3 regions of the Kitasatospora sp. P5_F3 genome follow, and region 3 is predicted to be linked to each of the others. Evidence: riboswitches for the same ligand, from Rfam matches in the RefSeq annotation. Region 3 holds a riboswitch; each other region holds the start of a gene.
What was found. Region 3 has a riboswitch for cobalamin ahead of ACXJMZ_RS25760 (ribonucleoside-diphosphate reductase subunit alpha). Riboswitches for the same ligand answer to the same signal wherever they lie in the genome.

Region 1 (4,137 bases), on a different contig from region 3:
GAGGTCACCGAGGTCGCCCTTGGCGACGGTGTCGGTGTGGCGGAGACCGAAGGCCGAGCCCGGGTCACCGACGTACACTCGGGGCGTCAGTTCGACCTTGTCGCCGATCTGCAGGGATCCGCCGTCCACCTGCTCCAGGCGGCGGGTGACGGTCTGCGGGCCGGTGGCGAGCACCTCGCCGACCACCGCGTGACCGCCGTCGCGCCACTCCAGCGCGTACCGGCCGGGTCGGGCGGTGGCGGTGCTGCGGGTGATCACCACCCCGCCGGGGGCCAGGTCGTGCACCCGCAGGTCGGCGTCGGCGCCGGGCTCGGCCCGCCCGGGCCTGACCACCCCGTCGGACGCCTTGCGGCCGAGCAGCAGGACGGCCGCAGTACCTGCTCCGACTGCGGCGGCGGCCACCATGGCCGCAGTTCCCCAACGCATTGCGCTCCCCGGTGTGCTGTGGCGGACGGGACGATGCGGTCCATTCCATCGGCACGGGCGCCGCGCTGCCACCGGGGCAGGGCCGTCCGGGAGCGGACGGCCTCGGGAGCGGACGGTCCGTCAGACCGGGATGTCGGTGGGGTGCAGGGAGAGCAGTTCCCAGAACCGCTGCGCGTGCGGCTTCACCGGCTGCTGCTCGGCCGGGCTCGGCGAGGAGCCCCAGTGCATCGGCACCAGATACTCGCCCTGCAGTTCCGCGAGGGCCCGCTCCAGCACCGGCCGGGACACCGGCACCATCTTGGCGACCGGCTTCACCTGGGACTGCCAGCGGCCGTCCACGCACTGGCGCAGGCAGCGGTCGAGCTCGTCCTGACGGTGGGTCACGTGCACCAGCATCCGCAGCCCGATGCCCAGCGCGTGGGCCAGCGCGTACGTCTGTGCGGCGTCTCCGCCCCACTTGCCGGCCAGCTCGGCCTGCTCGTACGCCCGGAGGGTCACACCGATCCGCTCGGCGGCCTGCTCCTGGGACAGCTCGCGGGCCACCCGGAAGTCCCGCAGGGTGGCCGGTGCGGTGCCCATCAGCTGGGCGGGCGGACACCAGAGGGCCCGGGCCAGCGCGATGAACTCCTCCTCGGACGGCCGGAACTCACCGGTCTCCCAGCCGATCACGTGCATCGGCAGCAGACGGACGCCGTGCGCGGCCATTCCTTCGGCGACCTGATCCGGGGTCAGGCCGAGGCCGGCCCGGTGGGACCGCGCCGCAGTCGGCGAGAAGGGCACGGGGGMGGGGGCGGGCGGTCTTCGTCGCATGCCACCAGACGCTAGGCCCGGGCGGGCTGCCCGAGCACCCGCTGAACACACGAAGCCCCTGGGGGCGCTCTGCCGGGGCATTGGCGATTCCTACAGCCGCTGACGCCTGATCAGCCCTCGTACTCGGAGGTAGCCACGTTGCAGGGCTGCACTGTTGGCAGGTGCTTGAGCATCTACGGTCAGGGGCTCGGGGAACTGCGAGGAGATCTGGCGCCGGGGTCACTGCGAAAGTGCCTGACCATCCACATAGGTGCAACGCTCCAGAGGTCGGCGTCGCAGTTCCCCGAGCCCCTGATGGCTGAGCCCGGAGCGCAGGTGGCTTCAGCGCTTGCCGAAGAGCTCGTCCAGGGTGGCCGGGGTCGGCACTTCGCCGGTCGGGGTGAGCTGGTCGACGGCGGTGGGGAGCTGGGCGGCGAGTTGCTCGGCGACCTGCTCGCGGGAGAGGCCGGACTGTTCGGCCAGGTCGTCCAGCTCGCGGTCGGGCAGGGCGGCGGCGAGTTCGGCGCCGGTGACCGGGTGGTTGTCGCCGGTGCCGACCCAGGACTGGGCCTGGGAGCCGAGGCCGCCCTGGGTCAGCTGTTGGAGCAGTGCGCCGAGACCGCCCGCCGCCCCCTGGCCGCCGCCGAGTGCGCCGAGCAGCATGGCCAGCAGGTTGCCCCCACTGCCTGCGCTACCGCCCGTGCCGCCGAGCAGACCCCCGAGAAGCTTGCCGAGATCGGTCATGACCGTCCTCCAGTTCGGGCGCGGACCGACGCCGCGCCAGGGCCAGCTTCACCCGCCCGGGAGCACCCCGCTCGGTGGGGCGAACAGACGTGTGACCAACCCCTCCGCGCCCTCTGTTGACTGCCTGTCCGGCCGCGTGATGGGATCCTTCAGCCAAACGGAGGCAAGTAGAGGAAGCCGGTGCGAGTCCGGCGCGGTCCCGCCACTGTCACCGGGGAGCACTCTCGACATATGGTCACGACGGCCCGCTGCGGCGGCTGTTGGAAGGCCCGAGGGTGTGTCGGACCCGGAAGCCAGGAGACTCTCACCCCCGGTACGTCGATCCAGGGCGCGGACCCTGAGTGAGGACACCCACGCCATGCCGGCCACCCAGGACCGAGCCGACCCGTCGCCGTCGTGCGCCGACTGACCCCCGCGCTCCCGTTCCTGCTCGGATCCGTCGCCGGCTACCTGGCCGACGCGCGGTTCGCCGACCCCCGTCGGGGTCACCCCGTCGCCGTCTTCGGCTCCGCCGCCACCCGGCTGGAGCGCCGCCTCTGGCGTGACCACCGTCCGGCCGGCGCCGCGTACACCGCCGCCTGTGTGGGCACCGTCGCGGCCGGGGCGGTGCTCGCCGAGCGCGCCCTGCGCCGGGCGCCGCTGGCCCGGGCCTGCCTGGCCGCCGCCGCGACCTGGACGGTGCTGGGCGGCACCTCGCTGACCCGGGAGGCCCGCACCATCGGCCGCTCGCTGGCGGCGGACGACCTGGCGGCCGCCCGGGAGCGGCTGCCGCACCTGTGCGGCCGGGACCCGAGCGCGCTGGACGGGCCGCAGATCGCCCGCGCGGTGGTGGAGTCCGTCGCCGAGAACACCGCCGACGCCGTGGTGAACGCGCTCACCTGGGGCGCGCTGGCCGGTACGCCCGGTCTGCTCGCCTTCCGGGCCGTCAACACCCTGGACGCGATGGTCGGTCACCGCTCCCCGCGCCACCTGCGGTTCGGCTGGGCGTCGGCCCGGCTGGACGACCTGGCGGGCTGGCCGGGCGCCCGGCTGACCGCACTGCTCACCGTGGCGGCCGCGGCCGAGCCGCGGACCGCCTGGCGGGTCTGGCGCCGTGACGGCTCGTCACACCCGAGCCCCAACGCCGGGCAGGCCGAGTCGGCCTTCGCCGGGGCGCTCGGGGTGCGGCTGGGCGGCACGCTCCAGTACGGGGAGCGAGTCGAGCACCGGCCCGTACTCGGCGGCGAGCTGCGGCCGGTGACGGTCGATGACATCGAGCGGGCCTGCGCGCTGTCCCGGCGGGTCGGAGCCCTGGCGCTGGCGGTCACCGTGACCGGCCGGGCCCTGTACGCGTGGAGGAAGTCGTGAGCGGTTCACTGCTGGTCGCCGGAACGACCTCGGACGCGGGCAAGAGCGTGGTCACCGCGGGCATCTGCCGCTGGCTGGCCCGACAGGGCGTCAGGGTGGCCCCGTTCAAGGCGCAGAACATGTCGCTGAACTCCTTCGTCACCGCCGACGGCGCCGAGATCGGCCGCGCCCAGGCGATGCAGGCGCAGGCCGCCCGGGTGGAGCCGGAGGCGGCGATGAACCCGGTGCTGCTCAAGCCCGGTGCGGACGGCCGCAGCCAGGTGGTGCTGCTCGGCCGGGCGGTCGCCGAGGTCGGCGCGCTGGACTACCGCGAGCGCAAGCCCGTCCTGCTGGAGCGGGCGTTGGAGTGCCTGGCCGACCTGCGCAGCCGGTACGAGGTGGTGGTCTGCGAGGGCGCCGGCTCGCCCGCCGAGATCAACCTGCGGGACCGGGACATCGCCAACATGGGCCTGGCCACGGCGGCGAGGCTGCCCGTGGTGGTGGTCGGCGACATCGACCGGGGCGGGGTGTTCGCCGCGATGTACGGGACGCTGGCGCTGCTCTCGGCGGAGGACCAGGCGCTGGTGGCGGGCTGGTTCGTGAACAAGTTCCGGGGCGACGCCCGGCTGCTGGCGCCCGGCCTGGAGATGCTGCGCGAGCTGACGGGCCGTCCGGTGCTCGGCACCCTGCCGATGCTCTCCGGCCTGTGGCTGGACGCCGAGGACTCGCTCGACCTGACCACGGTGGTGGACCAGGGTTCGGTGCGCGGCCCGGTCGGGGCGGACGTGCTGCGGGTCGCGGTGGTCCGCTTCCCGAGGCTGTCGAACTTCACCGACCTGGACGCGCTGGCCC
Region 2 (4,137 bases), on a different contig from region 3:
CTGCCGGGTGCGGCTGGGCGTGGGCACGGATGACACCTCAGGAGTCGCGGCGGCGCCGGGCCTGCCAGACCGCGCCGGCGGCCAGGGCGGCGACCAGTGCGCCGCCCGCCAGCAGGCCGACCGACGGGCCCGAACTCTCGCTCTTGCCGGTGGAGTTGTCCGCAGCTCCGACGGTGTCGCCGCAGCCGGAGCGGGGGTAGCCGACGATCGCGCAGAGGATGCCGTTGGCGTCGTAGCGCAGCGGCGGGGCGACGGCGGCCAGCACCTCGGCCGAGCTGGCGGCGGTGGGGACCGCCGCGCACACCGTCCGGGCGGCGGGCGGGGTCTCGCCGGCCGGGGCGTCGGCGGTGGTGCCGAAGTCCAGCACCACGGCGATCCGCTTCTTCCCGGCCTGCGCCGGGGTGGTGGCGCAGACCGTGCCGAAGTCACCGGCGGCGGTGGGCCGGGCGGCGTCCTTGCCACCGTCGGGGCTGACCGCGAACCGCCAGCCGTCCACCGCGCCGTCCGGCGGGACGTACACCGCGGGGCCCTGCTGCTGGTACGCCCAGGCGCTGCCCGACCACTTCCAGAACGACCAGTAGCGGTAGCCGGTGGCGTGCGCGGGTGCGGCGAGCAGGAACGGCAGCAGCAGTGCCAGCAGCAGTGCCAGCAGCAGTGCCAGGACGGCGGCGACGGCCGGGGCCGCCACCGCCGTCCGGGAGTGAGGGGAGGTCACTTCTGCTTGTCACCTTCGGACTTGGTGTCCGCCTTGTCGCCCGCAGCCTTGCTGGGGGCACCGACGGTGTGGGTGCCGCGCTTGCGCTGGAGGCTGAGCAGCAGGCCGCCGCCGATGCCGACCAGCAGGCCGATACCGACCAGCCAGACCGGGGAGAAGCCGTTGTCGTCGTCGGCCTCGGTGCCCGCCGGGCCGGAGGCGGAGGTGGTGGCGGCCGGGAGGGACTTGGGCGCCGGGCCCGAGTCGATCAGCAGCTGGACCACATTGGTACCGCCGAAGTCGTACGGGTCGCGCTCGGCGGCCTGGGCGGTCAGCAGCAGCAGTGCGGCGGCCGAGGCGTCGGTGCCCGAGGCGCCCTTGGCGGCCCACGGGTAGCCGTTGCCGGCCAGCCAGTCGGCGGCCGGGGCGGCCTGCTGCGGGTGCCCGGACTGGACCAGGCCGAGCACCGTCCAGGCGGTCGCGGTGAAGTCGGGAGTGGCGGTGGCACCGGGCATGGTCTGCATCAGGTGCTGCCCGTTGGCGCCCAACTGGGCGACCAGGTAGGCCCCGGCCGCCTCGGCGGAGTCCGCGTGCGGCACGGTGGCCGGGGCGGCGGCGCAGTCCAGGGGCTTGGGCGCGGCGTCCACCCGGTTGGTGTTGACGACCGGCAGCTTGCCGCCGGCCGCGGCCAGCAGGGCCTGCGCGGAGGCCAGGTCGTTGGCCTTGAGCGCGCCGTCCGGGGCCGGCTGGTAGGCGAAGGCGCCGCGCTGCTCGGCGGGGGCGGCGCAGGCGAGCTGGAACAGCGCCAGGCCGTCGTAGCCGTTCTTGCCGCTCTTGGCGACGGCGGCCGGGTCGAGACCGGCGGCGATCAGCGCGTTGACGGCCAGTCCGGTGGAGTTGGCGTCACCCGGGTTGCCGGGGTTGAAGGCCCAGCTGCCGTCCGCGTTCTGAACGGTCTTCAGCCAGTCGGTGCCCCGGGTCACCGCGTCCTGGTGCCCGCCGAGCAGCTTGAGCGACTGGATCGCCATCGCGGTGGCGTTGCTGTCCTCGGTCTTGGCGTCGCAGGCCACGGCGGTGTCGGCCCGGAACGAGGCCCAGCCGCCGTCAGCGCACTGCTGACCGGTCAGCCAGCCCACGGCAGCGTCGGACGGGACGACCTTGACGGCGCCGAGCGCGGTGAGGGCCAGCGACTGCCGCCAGACGCCGTCGTACGTCGGGTCGCCCTTGCCGTAGAGCGCGGCCGGGGCGGCGGCGGGGGAGGGGGTGTCCGCGAGGGCGGGGGCGGCGGCGCCGATCAGCAGAGCGGCGGCGGCCAGCGCGGCGGCGCCCGTGCGGGCGGTGGTGAGCATGAGGGTCGACGTGCCTTTCGGTGAGCGGAGCAGCGGCCCGAGGCGGGCCGCCCGTAGACCTCGACGGAGCCGGGAAACCCGGCACTGCCGCTCGCTCCCCGGCGGGCATCCCGACTGTGACGGTTGCGTGGTCAGCGCCGGAGTCGCACCGGCTTCCCCCGCACGAGGAGCGGATGAAGTTGTTGATCCTGCGTCCAAGACTCTAACCGGCCGACCGGAGTGCCCCGAGCGGACAGGGTACGGACACAGCGGGCACCCCGAGGCTGGAACTGGTACCAGTTCTGTGCCCGCGAAAGGAGGAGGGCCGCCGGCCGAGGTCCTGACGCGGCGGCACCTGAGTGTTCTGGAAGCACCTGGCGGAGAAGGACGAGATCGACGGACGGAGCGTCAGAGGACGAGCAGCCGGGCCGCGGTGTGCAGGTCGCCGCGGACCTCGGCGAGCGAGGCGCGGCCGGAGAGCCAGGCGAGCAGGGTGGCGTGCCAGGTGTGGCCGATCACCCGCAGGGCGGCCTGCTGGGTCGGCGACGGGGTGGGGCCGAGCTGGGCGGCGTCCAGCACGATGGCCGAGGTGACGGCCGACACGGCGTCCACCTCGGCGCCGACCGAGCGGTCCGCGAAGGAGAGCGCGCGGACCATCGCCTCGGCGAGCCGGGGTTCGCGCTGGAGCGCGTGGAAGGCCTGGGTCAGGGTCTCGGCCACCCGTCCGGCCGGGTCGTCGCCGGCGGGCGGGTGGCGGCGGACCTGCTCGTGCAGCTGCTGGAGCTGCTCCTGCATCACCGCGACCAGCAGGTGCACCTTGGACGGGAAGTAGCGGTAGAGGGTGCCGAGCGCGACCTCGGCGCTCTCCGCCACCTCGCGCATCTGGACCGCCTCGTAGCCGCCCCGGGCCGCCAGCGMGGTGGCGGCCCGCAGGATCCGACGGCGGCGTTCGGCCTGCCGGGGGGTGAGGCCGGTACCGAGGGCGGCGGTGGTGGTCAAGGAGGCTCCCAGAGCGCGCGCGTGGGTGACCGGATCAAGGATCGAGGTGATTCAACCATGGGGTGGGAAGTGAGGATATGTCAGCGGCCGGGTGGTCCGAGAGTTATGTCACAGTGAACGCCGGGTGGGCGGGGTGCGCGGACGGGTCAGAATGGATGCCTCCGGTACTGACGTACCCGTCAGTAGCAATCCCCGGGGGCGAACTGCCGCCCTCGGGTGCGGGCCGGTATCGTCAAGGTCTCTCATTGTTCGATCAGCCCAATGACGAGCTCCACCATCATGAAACGTGATCTACTTTCCCGCCGCCGCGCAGGCCGGGGAGTAGGGGACAGGAGCCCCGGATGACCGCGCTGCCGCCGCGACCGCTGCGGATCGCCCTGCTGTCCTACCGGGGCGACCCGTACTGCGGCGGCCAGGGCGTCTACGTCCGGCACCTGTCCCGTGAGCTGGCCGGGCTCGGGCACCACGTGGACGTGATCGGGGCCCAGCCCTTCCCGGTGCTCGACCCGGTCGAGGGGCCCGGCAGTGTCCGGCTGGTGGAGCTGCCCAGCCTGGACCTGTACCGCGCCGACGACCCGTTCCGCACCCCGGCGCTCACCGAGTACCGGGGCCTGGTGGACGTGCTCGAGGTGGCCGGGATGCGGACCGGCGGCTTCCCCGAGCCGCTCACCTTCTCGCTCCGGGCCCGGCAGTACCTGGCCGCGCACAAGGGCCGCTACGACGTGGTGCACGACAACCAGACCCTCGGCTACGGCCTGCTCGGCCTGGAGCGGCACGGCTTCCCGCTGGTCACCACGGTGCACCACCCGATCACCGTGGACCGCCGACTGGAGCTGGCCGCCGCGCCGACCCGGCTGAAGCGGATCTCGCTGCGCCGCTGGTACGCCTTCACCCGGATGCAGCGCCGGGTGGCCGCCCGGCTGGAGCACGTGATCACCGTCTCCGGCAGCTCGAAGACCGAGATCGCCGAGCAGCTCGGCACCCCGCCCGGCAACATCGCGGTGGTCCCGATCGGCGCCGACACCCGGCTCTGGTCGCCCTCGGCAGAGATCGCCCAGGTACCCGGACGGATCGTCACCACCTCCAGCGCGGACGTACCGCTCAAGGGTCTTGTGC
Region 3 (4,137 bases):
CAGCTCCCAGGCGGTGCGGTAGAGCGAACGGACCTCGGCGGGCAGCCAGTTGAGGTCCTGCACCGAGCCGTTCGACTCGCGCAGCGCGTCCCGGGTCTGCGCGTCCCAGACGCCCAGCTCCTTGAGGTCGCGGATCAGGTACGGGTTGACCTGGAGGAACTCGCCGGAGAGGGTCTCGCGCTTGAACAGGTTGGACACCTGCGGCTCGATGCACTCGTACACGCCGGCGATCGAGGCGATGGTCGCGGTCGGCGCGATCGCCAGCAGCAGCGAGTTGCGCAGGCCGGTCTCGGCGATGGTGGCGCGCAGCGCGTCCCATCGGTCGGCCCACTGCGGCGCGGTCTCGAAGTGGTCGATGTGCAGCTGGCCGCGGGCGGCGCGGGTCTCCGCGTACGCCTCGTGCCGGCCGAGCTGGACGGCCAGCTCGCTGGAGCGCTCGTAGGCGACCAGCATGATCCGCTCGGCGATCAGCGTGGAGAGCTGCTTGGCCTCGGCCGAGTCGAAGTCCAGCCGGAGCTGGAAGAAGACGTCCTGAAGGCCCATCACGCCGAGGCCGACCGGGCGCCAGCGGGAGTTGGAGGTGCCGGCCTCGGGGGTCGGGTAGAAGTTGATGTCGATGACCCGGTCCAGGAAGGTCACGGCGGTGCGCACGGTGGCGTCCAGCCGGTCCCAGTCCATGGAGTTGAGCAGGTCGGCGGCGGTGGCGCCGATCGCGACGTGCGCACCGAGGTTGACCGAGCCGAGGTTGCAGACCGCGGTCTCGGAGTCGTCGGTGACCTCCAGGATCTCGGTGCAGAGGTTCGAGGAGTGCACGGTGCGGCCGGGCACGGCGGTCTGGTTGGCGGCCCGGTTGGCGGCGTCCTTGAAGGTCATCCAGCCGTTGCCGGTGGTGGCCAGGGTGCGCATCATCCGGGCGTACAGGGTCTGCGCCGGGATGGTGCGGACGGCCTTGCCCTCGGCTTCGGCCTTCAGGTAGGCGGCGTCGAAGTCGGCGCCCCAGAGGTCGACCAGCTCGGGCACGTCGGCGGGGGAGAACAGCGACCAGTCGGCGTTGGCGTTCACCCGGCGCATGAACTCGTCCGGGATCCAGTGCGCGAGGTTCAGGTTGTGCGTACGCCGCGCCTCCTCGCCGGTGTTGTCGCGGAGCTCCAGGAACTCCTCGATGTCGGCGTGCCAGGTCTCCAGGTACACGCAGGCGGCGCCCTTGCGGCGGCCGCCCTGGTTCACCGCGGCGACCGAGGAGTCCAGGGTGCGCAGGAACGGGACGATGCCGTTGGACTTGCCGTTGGTGCCGCGGATCAGGCTGCCGCGCGAACGGATCCGGCTGTAGGAGAGGCCGATGCCGCCGGCGTGCTTGGAGAGCCGGGCGATCTGCGCGTAGCGGCTGTAGATCGAGTCCAGGTTGTCCAGCGGCGAGTCCAGCAGGTAGCAGGAGGACATCTGCGGGTGCTTGGTGCCGGAGTTGAAGAGCGTCGGCGAGGAGGTCAGGTACTCCAGGCGGCTCATCAGGGTGTAGAGCTCGGCCACCTCGGCCACCGACTGCTCGGTGTCACCGACCGCGAGACCGGCCGCGACCCGGAGCAGGAAGTGCTGCGGGGTCTCGATCACCTTGCGGGTGATCGGGTGGCGCAGCAGGTACCGGGACTGCACGGTGCGCAGGCCGAAGTACTCGAAGCGGTCGTCGCCCTGCTGGTCGATCAGGGCGTCGAAAGCGTCGGAGTGCTTGGCCACGAACGCGGCGGTGACGTCGCCGATCAGGCCCTCGGTGTGGCCGACCACGATCGAGGCGGAGAAGGAGACGGCGCCCTGGCCGATCGCCTCGTCCTGGATCTCCAGGGCGAGCAGGCGGGCGGCGAGCTTCGAGTACTGCGGGTCCTCGGCGATCATCGAGGCGGCAGCTTCCACGGCCAGTCCGCGCAGCTCGGCGAAGTCCGAGTTGGCGTTCCGGCCGCGCAGCGCAGCGGCCGCGACGTGGCCGGGGTCCACCTGGGGCAGGTCGATGCTGCGGTCGGTGAGCAGCCGAAGCAGCGCAGCACCAGGGTCGGTGTGAGCGGAGTCGGCAGAACCCTGGGAGGGCAGGGCAACTGAGGCAGCGATGGTCAAGGCGCTTCTCTCCTGGCGGCGGCGGTCGGCGAGGGGCTACCGGACCGTCAGGGCACAGGGGAGCGGCGCGGAACACCTGACGGCGCGCGCGAATACCCCCCCGGCCCGCCCGCGAGGCCCGGATGTCACTGCTGTGCTGAATGGCGTCTGCGGGGAAGCCGTGTCGCACACCGTCGGCAGGTCCTCGGACTCACGGGCGCCCCTTGGGCCGCGCGCTCACCGCTGCGGGGCAGTCCCGGAATCACACCGGGTTCCCCTGCTTCGACAGCGAGAGCGAGCATACATGTAGTGGCACCCTGCCGACGTGACCCCACATCTTGTGCGCGCAGTGTGTCGGGCTGACTCCTCGTCGGGTTCGGGGACGACGCCGTCGGATCGGTCGGCGGACGGTCGGCGCACACTGCCCGGGCACAAAACAGTCACCGATCGGCCCTGCGTCGGCGCTTTGGATTACTATCTCGCCTCATGAGCGAGGGAACGGGTACGCCGACCGGTCAGCAGCCCGAACAGCCGATACCGGGCCAGCCGGTCCCGCAGCCTCCGTACCCGCAGCCGGGGCCGGGGCAGCCGGGTGGCATGTATCTGCCGCAGCAGGCCCCGTGGCAGCAACAGCAGCAGTTCGGCGGGCCGGTTGAGCCCGACTGGGCCGATCTGGCGGACCGTCACGAGCAGGAGTCCCGCAAGCGCCGTCGGCGCCTGATCGGTGGCGTCGTCGTCGCCGTCCTGGTGGTCGGCGCCCTGACCGCCACCGGTGTGGTGATCGCGGGCAAGCGCGGGGAGGAGCCCAAGCCCGGCCCGACCACAGCCGTCTCCTCGCCGGCGGCCTCTCCCGCGAAGCCCACCCCATCGCCGAAGGCCGCCGACCTGTTGGCGAGTACGGCCACCGACAAGGGGCCGACCGATGCCGCAGCCCTCTTCCCGGCCCAGACCAGGACGATCGACGGCCGGACCTGGACCCGACTGGTCACGGACAGCGACGCCGCCTGCGGCACGACGACGGGCGGGCTGGGCAAGGTCCTGGTCGGCGCTTCCTGCCGGGGCCTGGTGCGCGCCAGCTACGTCTCCGAGGGCAGCGTGGTGACGGTCGGAATCGCGGTGTTCGAGAAGAAGGAGAGCGCCGACGCGGTGCTGGCCAAGCATGTCGGGGCGATCCAGGGGCTGGTCGAGAAGGGCGCCAACTTCTGCACCTCGGGCGGCTGCCCGGAGACGCACGCCTCGCTCGGCCGGTACGTGTTCTACACGGTGGCCGGCTCGCTCAAGCCCGAGGTGAAGGACGACCCGGTCTCGGCGGCCGCGGCCAAGTCCTTCGCGGACTTCACCAAGAAGACCCTGACGGACCGGGTCATCAAGAAGGCCTCGGAGAGCCCGGCCGGCTGACGCCCGCGGGCCGGACGGCTCGTCAGAAAGCCATCGCGTAGACCAGCAGGCGCACCCCGGGTCGGACGTCCCAGTCCCGCTCGGGGGTTCGCCGGAAGCCCAGCCGCTCGTAGAGCCGGTGGGCCGAGGTCATCGACGGGCGGGTGGAGAAGGCCATCCCGGTCAGCCCGAGCTCCCGGCTGCGGGCGATCGAGGCGCGGACCAGGGCCTCGCCCGCTCCCCGGCCGCGCGCCGCGCCGCTGACCGCGAGCATCCGGATCTCACCCTCGGACGGTTCGGCGATGTCGGCGAAGCCGGTGCCGCCGACCGCGAAGGTCACGCAGCCGAGCACTCGTCCGTCGGCCGGATCGACCGCGACGAGGAGTTCCGCCTGCTCGAACCGAGGGCGGGCGTCAAGGAGTTGAGCGGCGTAAGGGCCGTCGGCCGGGCTGTGGCCGTCACCGACGAAGGCTTCGTGGGTGACGGCTCCGACTGCTTCGAGATCGGCTTCGACGGCGCGGCGGATGACGAGGTCCATGCTGCCAGTCTGCCCGAACGCGAGTCCGATGCGGCGGGCAGGGCGCCGAGCAGCCGGTCGCCGGGAGCGGGTTCGCGGGGATAGCCGCCGGGGTGGTGCCAGTTGTCGCGGCCGTGCCGGGAGTTGCGCTCGACGTCCCG

Region 1: it holds a riboswitch for cobalamin, as region 3 does, so the genes downstream of both, ACXJMZ_RS19445 (cobalamin biosynthesis protein) here and ACXJMZ_RS25760 (ribonucleoside-diphosphate reductase subunit alpha) in region 3, are expected to answer to the same signal.
Region 2: it holds a riboswitch for cobalamin, as region 3 does, so the genes downstream of both, ACXJMZ_RS08635 (prenyltransferase/squalene oxidase repeat-containing protein) here and ACXJMZ_RS25760 (ribonucleoside-diphosphate reductase subunit alpha) in region 3, are expected to answer to the same signal.

The regions. Positions count from the first base shown of each region.
Region 1 is NZ_JBFUMY010000031.1:83,014-87,150, forward strand. Features, by position in the region: gene ACXJMZ_RS19430 (alpha/beta hydrolase family protein) at 1-426, opposite strand, end outside; gene ACXJMZ_RS19435 (helix-turn-helix domain-containing protein) at 547-1,236, opposite strand; gene ACXJMZ_RS19440 (YidB family protein) at 1,558-1,959, opposite strand; cobalamin riboswitch at 2,083-2,282, shown strand; gene ACXJMZ_RS19445 (cobalamin biosynthesis protein) at 2,365-3,306, shown strand; gene ACXJMZ_RS19450 (cobyric acid synthase) at 3,303-4,137, shown strand, end outside.
Region 2 is NZ_JBFUMY010000010.1:113,982-118,118, forward strand. Features, by position in the region: gene ACXJMZ_RS08625 (energy-coupling factor transporter transmembrane component T) at 1-36, opposite strand, end outside; gene ACXJMZ_RS08630 (SCO2322 family protein) at 38-715, opposite strand; gene ACXJMZ_RS08635 (prenyltransferase/squalene oxidase repeat-containing protein) at 712-2,043, opposite strand; adenosylcobalamin-variant (AdoCbl-variant) riboswitch at 2,139-2,212, opposite strand; gene ACXJMZ_RS08640 (TetR family transcriptional regulator) at 2,431-3,021, opposite strand; gene ACXJMZ_RS08645 (glycosyltransferase family 4 protein) at 3,363-4,137, shown strand, end outside.
Region 3 is NZ_JBFUMY010000050.1:62,072-66,208, forward strand. Features, by position in the region: gene ACXJMZ_RS25760 (ribonucleoside-diphosphate reductase subunit alpha) at 1-2,103, opposite strand, end outside; cobalamin riboswitch at 2,262-2,422, opposite strand; gene ACXJMZ_RS25765 (hypothetical protein) at 2,569-3,480, shown strand; gene ACXJMZ_RS25770 (GNAT family N-acetyltransferase) at 3,503-3,997, opposite strand.